3 regions of the Microbacterium sp. ZW T5_56 genome follow, and region 3 is predicted to be linked to each of the others. Evidence: predicted binding sites of a transcription regulator. Region 3 holds the regulator's gene; each other region holds the start of a gene.
What was found. The regulator LexA, encoded in region 3, represses DNA repair genes until DNA is damaged. The targets are predictions, from matches to a motif close to TCGAACANNTGTTCGA.
Positions count from the first base shown of each region.

Region 1: ACI3KU_RS01245 (DUF222 domain-containing protein) is a predicted target of LexA. The motif match lies at 1,014-1,029, and genes of this name have one in related genera.
Region 2: ACI3KU_RS11625 (DUF222 domain-containing protein) is a predicted target of LexA. The motif match lies at 819-834, and genes of this name have one in related genera.

Region 1 is NZ_JBJDRI010000001.1:263,674-265,941, reverse strand. Features, by position in the region: gene ACI3KU_RS01245 (DUF222 domain-containing protein) at 1-991, opposite strand, end outside; gene ACI3KU_RS01240 (DUF3375 domain-containing protein) at 1,164-2,268, shown strand, end outside.
Region 2 is NZ_JBJDRI010000022.1:6,852-9,119, forward strand. Features, by position in the region: gene ACI3KU_RS11625 (DUF222 domain-containing protein) at 1-800, opposite strand, end outside; gene ACI3KU_RS11630 (ankyrin repeat domain-containing protein) at 1,187-2,245, opposite strand.
Region 3 is NZ_JBJDRI010000040.1:28,326-30,593, reverse strand. Features, by position in the region: gene metE (5-methyltetrahydropteroyltriglutamate--homocysteine S-methyltransferase) at 1-734, shown strand, start outside; gene lexA (transcriptional repressor LexA) at 798-1,535, opposite strand; gene ACI3KU_RS16325 (LysM peptidoglycan-binding domain-containing protein) at 1,785-2,192, shown strand.

The DNA of each region.
Region 1 (2,268 bases), on a different contig from region 3:
GGATATCGGCGCGGATCTGATCCACCGTCCGCGAATCACAGCACGCAGCGGCATCCGTACCCGCGCCCGTACCCGTGGCTGATTGATCGTCGCTGGCGCTGCCTGCCTCCGCATCCGTGACTGACTGGCTATCGCGTGCGATGCCTGCCTCTGCGCCCGTGACCGACTGGCTATTGGTGGTGGTGCCCGTGGGGGTGCCCTCACCGGTGCTCGCGCCAGGGCCGGTTCGTGCGGTGTCCTTGTTCGCGGCGCGCAGCGCGTGCGCCATCTGATCCAACCGATCCTTCACGCCATGAGCGAGCACCGACGGCAGGAAGGCGTGCAGCGTAGACATGCCGTCCAGGTCGTCCGTGACCCACACGGCCCGGGCGCGGCGCGCCTCGCGATGACGTTCCGTGATCCCGATGTCGCGCACCTCCTCGGCCACGCGTGCGAGCATGCCCTTCAACCGATTCTGGGACTGGGCTCGAGCAAGTGGGAGCGCGCGCTCCACATACTCATCACGCGCAGGGCCGGCCTCGATCGGGAGGCCATGCTCCAAGATCACGCGAACATGCCCCCTACTGATCTCACCCGACGACAACGCCGCATGCACCGCCGGGAAATCATGAACCAGCTGATACGCATCCGACATCCAACGCTGAACCGTCCGATCACTCACCCGAATCGCAGCACCCACCTCCGCCGCGAGAGACCGCAACTCCAGATCTGACTCGGACGACGCCCCCGACGCGCCCGACAGTGCGACAAGATCCGCGAACAACGCCACCTCCAACGCATCCGTCGCAGCCCGCGACCGCGTCACCGCCGCAATCGCATCCACATACGCCCGCACCACCGCGACGTTAGGTCCGTCGAGCGACAGGCCGCCGCGCGGAATCAACGCGTGCGAGGGGTTCGCCGCGCCTCGGCGGCGAGAAACGGCATGTGGAGGATCAGATTCGGCCCTCGCGGGCGGGTCCTTCGCCGGAACTTTATGTGCGAACTTCATACTCCCATTTTTGCGCAGTGAATAGAACAAATATCCGAGCAATGAAGATGTGTGGACAACTCCTGCGGCGATCGGAATGCCCCGGAGGATCACAGAGTCAGCGCCAGGTGATTGGGCGGATGTCGGTGGCCTCAGCCATCATGGAGGCGTCACAACACAGGGAAGGAGCACGATGGCGGCATTCGATGACGCGCTCGCACGGTCCCTCGCGCTGCGGCGCCTTCAGAAGGAGGACACCTCCTGGAAGCTGATGCGTGCGGAGCTGGCTCCCGTGATCCTCGGCATCCTCGGCACGCACCTCGGCGGCGAAGTGCGCCGAATGCCTGTCACCGAACTGGTCGAGGCGGTCGATGCGGACCTCGACGGCCTCCGCGACCTCGGCTTCGACCTTCCTCTCGTCGCACAGGCGTACTGCAGCGCCTGGCGAGCTGACGGCTACCTCATCCGACGTCCGTCCGACGACTCTCGCGGCGAGACCTACGAGCTCTCTGCTGCGGCGCTGGGCGCCCTCCGCACGCTGACGGCCCTGGCCGACCCGCGCCCCGCCATCACCGAATCCCGGCTCACGAGCATCGCGCATCAGCTCTCGTCGCTCGCGACCGATACCGACCCGGACCAGACCCGCCGGCTCTCCTCCCTGCTCGCGCAGCGCGACGCTCTTGATGCCGAGATCAGTCGCGTCCGCGCCGGCGACATCACGGTTCTGGACGATGCCCGAGCCACCGAACGCACCCGCGAGATCCTCAAGCAGATCACCGAACTCCCGGGCGACTTCGCGCAGGTTCGAACGCGATTCGAGGGCCTCAATCGCCTGCTCCACGAGCGGCTCATCGAATCTGAAGACAGCCAGCGCAAGGTCCTCGGCGACGTCTTCCGCGGCGTCGACCTCATCGCCGACAGCGACGCGGGACGCAGTTTCAGTCACTTCCTGCGACTCGTGCTCGATCCGGAGCTGGGAGCCGAGTTCGATCGAGACATCGATCGTGTGCTCGATCGTGACTTCGTCGACCGCCTCGAGCCGGCGGAACGACGCGCGCTGCGCCGACTCCTGCCCACGCTCAAGCGCGAGGGAAGCGACATCCACAGTGTGATCACCGCATTCGCGCGGGGGCTGCGACGCTACGTGCAGTCCCAGCAATACCAACGCGATCGAGCGCTGCGCGGCACCATCCGCGAGGCGCTCGCTGCGGCGCTGCGAGCAGCACCGCACACAAAGCCCTATCGGCCGACGCAGATCGACATCGAGCTCAGCGGCGTCTCGATCAGCTCCGTCGGCG
Region 2 (2,268 bases), on a different contig from region 3:
ACCGACAGATTCGACATCCCATCACTGTCGTCCGTCAGAGTGATGCAACGCGCCTTACGGGCCTCACGATGACGCTCATCCAACGTGACGGGCATCACCTTCTCGGCCACCTCAGCCAGCATGCCCTTCAACCGCCATGTCGTCGTCGACTGCGCCCGAACGACGGCTTCCCCCTCGTACGCGCTCCGCGCCACATCATCAACGATGCCCGCCCCGGCCCGCACGATCACCCGCGCATGCGCAGCAGTGATCAACCCACCATCCAACGCAGCATGCGTCGCGGGGAAACACGTCACGAGCGTGTACGCATCATTGAACTGACGCTGCACCTGCTGATCACTCAAATTCAACGCAGCACCAAACTCAGCCGCCACCGAACGCACCGCCAACTCCACCGAAGACGACGACGAAGACGAAGACCGCGACACCGACGAACCCGCATCCATCGCCCAGCCCAGAACACGCGACCACAACGACGCCTGCACCGCCGCCAACATCGCCGTCACCCGCTGCAACCGACGAGCCTGCTCCAACAACCCCGCCAACTCCCCCTCACGCCCACCCAGCTGACCAGGCACGCCACCCGGCTCCGATGCCACCAACACACCCGGCCCACCCAGTGCCCCAGAGGCGGCAGGGATGGCATGGATGGCAGGGATGGCAGGGATCGAGGCGCCAGCATCCGTGGCAGACCCCGCTCGAGTCGCCGACATCTTGGACACCATTCCCGACACGTCAACAGTCAGGAGAGCGCTCACGCTGTCGTCCCCCGGTCGAGGCGATGTCGTTGAAATGGTCATGCTTCATTCTCTCGTCTTTCGAATCTTTGTTCGAGCGATTCGCATGAGAAACAGATGAGATCTCGGTGAATCGACAGCTCAACGGCGCTGGTGAACGAGCATCCCGCATCCAAAGCCTCGATACGTGACGTTCCAGCGCGAGAGCGCAATTGGGATCGGGTGGCTCAGTTCTCGATTCCCCAACTCGGCGATTGACGTCATCGAGTGCCGTTCACGCTGCCAAGCAGTCGCCCTTCATGACCCGTTCAGCGGCAATGCTGGGTGGTACACACCTCTCGGCGGTCGCCGCCAGAGTTCATCACCGGCGGGGTCAGTCTCCGGAGCTCAGCGGCAGCACAGCACTCAACCAGCCTCAAACGTCAGGAGCTCAACGACCTGTCCCACCGTTACCGGTCGTAACCGACCTCGCCCAGCGGAATCGGCGTCGGGTTCTGCCGCACCCATATCACCGCGAGTTCGCTGAGCCGCGCCACACCCTCGCCGTCATCGTTTCCGCCACGCAGCGCATGGGCGAGATGACGCGCCTCCTGAATCTCGTCCTCCGTCAGCGCGACACCGGACGCCAGACCCGCAGGGATCGACTGAAGCATCTTCCGGAAGTCTGGGCCCCAGTTCGGGCTGCCGTTGTCCAGGATCTCGCGTGAGATCTTGCCGCTGATACGCACGAGCTCGCCCTGCAGCGTCTGCGCCGGTCCGGACGACGGCACGAGCAGCTGCCAGAGCGCCTCGTACTGTTCCTGCCAGGGCGCGTCGGGCACGGTGATGGGCGACACGCCGTCGTGCATGTTGCGGCGGGGCACGGGCTCGACGTCAAAAAGCTCGTACAGCGTCGTCAGCCCGGCATCGGCCTCCGGCAGAAGGTCACGGTTGAACCCCTCGCGGTGAAACTCGAAGCCCTCACCGATCCGCGTGACCTGTGCTCGCTCTTCGTCGGTCACCGCAGCACCGGCGCCGAGCAGGAGCTTCGCGATTTCCGCCATCGCACCGATCCCGATGTTCGCTGTGCGCCGCAGGCCGTGCAGAAGCGGCGTCGCGCCCCGTTCATTCGTGCGATGAGGATCCGCCCCGTGGCTGAGCAGAACGCGCGTTGCGGCGAGTCGCTGACCGCCCGCCGCCGCGTGCAGGGCCGTGTCGCCATATCGGTCCGCACGATGAATGTCGGCTCCGAGCGACAGCAGCAGCGGAATCTGCGCGTCGCGTCCGAGCAAGGCCCGCTCCCACAGCGGTGAGCGATCGTAGGTGTCAGCGGCATCGACATCGAGCCCCTGTTCAGCGAGCCAACGGACCAGATCGTCGGGGCAGTCGACGAACCCGATCGCCGTCCCCTTCGCGTACCCTCCCCGCGCATCGATCAGGGTCCTGTCGAACACGGCGATCAGCTCGGCGGTCGTGGCCGACGACAGCAGATCGTCGAAGTCCTTCGGCAGAGTCTTGCGCTTCGCCATTTTTCTCCTTGTACCGGCTCGAA
Region 3 (2,268 bases):
GCTCGCGTGCAACGCGTCCGTCGATCCTGTGGGGCGATGTGTCGCGTCCGGCCCCGATGACGGTGCGTTGGGCCGAGTTCGCGCAGTCCCTGAGCGAGAAGCACGTGAAGGGCATGCTCACGGGACCCGTGACCATCCTGGCGTGGTCCTTCGTCCGCGACGACCAGCCGCTGGCCGAGACCGCGAACCAGGTCGGTCTCGCGCTGCGCGACGAGATCACCGACCTCGAGAACGCCGGCATCAAGATCATCCAGGTGGACGAGCCCGCCCTGCGCGAGCTTCTGCCGCTGAAGGCCGAGGACCAGGCGCCGTACCTGGATTGGTCGGTGGGCTCCTTCCGTCTCGCGACGGCCGGTGCACACAACGCGACGCAGATCCACACGCACCTGTGCTACTCGGAGTTCTCCGTCGTGATCGACGCGATCACGGCGCTCGATGCCGATGTCACCTCGATCGAGGCGGCGCGCAGCCGCGGCGACGTGATCGACGACATTCGCGACTCCGGCTTCCCGCACGGCGTCGGCCCGGGTGTCTGGGACATCCACTCGCCGCGCGTGCCGTCCGTGGAGGAGCAGCAGGCCATCCTGCAGCGCGCCGTGGACGTTCTGCCGCACCAGCTCGTGTGGGCGAACCCGGACTGTGGTCTGAAGACCCGTGGCTACGACGAGACGGTGGAGTCGCTGCGCAACCTGGTGGCGGCGACGAAGAACGTCCGTGTCGGCATCAGCGCCTGACCTGGCAAACGCCCGAGGCCCCCGGATCTCAGATCCGGGGGCCTCGGGCGTTTGGTCGCGGGGTCAGATGGCGCGGAGCACGGCGACGACCTTGCCGAGGACCGTCGCCTCATCACCGAGGATGGGCTCGAACGCGGTGTTGCGGGGGAGGAGCCAGGTGTGGCCGTCGCGACGGCGGAAGGTCTTGACCGTGGCCTCGCCGTCGAGCATCGCGGCCACGATGTCTCCGTTGTCGGCATCGTTCTGCACGCGCACCACAACCCAGTCACCGTCGCAGATGGCGGCATCGATCATCGACTCGCCGTTCACCTTCAGCATGAACAGCTCGCCCTTGCCCACGAGCTGACGCGGCAGCGGGAAGATCTCCTCGACCTGCTGGTCCGCCGTGATCGGCACACCGGCTGCGATCTGTCCGACCAGCGGGACCAGTGCCGCATCGCCCACCGGGGTCATCGCGTCTGCGGGGTTCTCGGCGGCCGTACCCGGCAGATCGATCAGCACCTCCATCGCGCGGGTCTTGCCCGGATCGCGACGCAGGTATCCGCTGAGCTCGAGCTGGCCCAGCTGGTGCGTGACGCTGGACAGTGACTTCAGGCCCACCGCGTCACCGATCTCGCGCATGCTCGGCGGATAGCCGTTGCGCGCGATGGAGCGCTGAATGACCTCCAGGATGGCGAGCTGCTTCTCGCTGAGACTCCGACGGCGTCGGGTACCGGTGCGTCCGGTGCTCTCCACGGGGCGATCGGAGCCTGTCGCGGGGCCGCTCTCCAGCGTGGTGTCGGGGCCGGATGCCTCGCTCATGTCCTTGCTCCTTCGGGCGAAAACGCCAATGTCGGTGGTCCGTGGTGTGCTGTGCGTATCGAAACCGTATCCGAGTTTCGAGTGATCCGAGGACTTTTGTTCGAGCGTGTCGCTGATTTCGATCAGCCGGGATTCGAAAAACGGGTTGACGGATTCGTACATCGAACATATATTCGGTACGTAGGTTCGCATCCGGCCCTCCCGGCCGAGGCCCGGATGCGAACCATACCGAGAGAGGGAGGACAGAACATGAGCACCATCAGCATCGCCACCGGCATCACCGCCTCGCCGGCACCGCGTTTCACGTCGGCATCGTCGTCGCAGACCTCGCCGCGCACGCGTCTGCGCATCACCGCGCGCGGTCGTCGCGTGCTCACCTTCCTTGCGAGCCTTCCGCTCATCGCGGTGATCGCGGTCGCTGTCCTGAGCGGCGGTTCGGCGATCGCCTCTCATGAGGCCGGTGCCCCGGCGGGCACGTTCACGAACATCTCCGTCATGCCCGGCGACTCACTGTGGAGCATTGCCACCACGGTGGCACCGGAGGCAGACCCGCGTGATGTGGTTGCCGAGATCTCTCGCCTCAACAACCTGCACACGGACGCGCTGTCGGCAGGGCAGACGCTCGCGATCCCGAGCTCCTATTTCGACGCTGAGTAGGTATCAGACCTGAGGAGTTCGCACGCTGGGGCGTGCTCGCCGGCACATGCGTCGGCATGGCCCCGGGGTGCGGTCC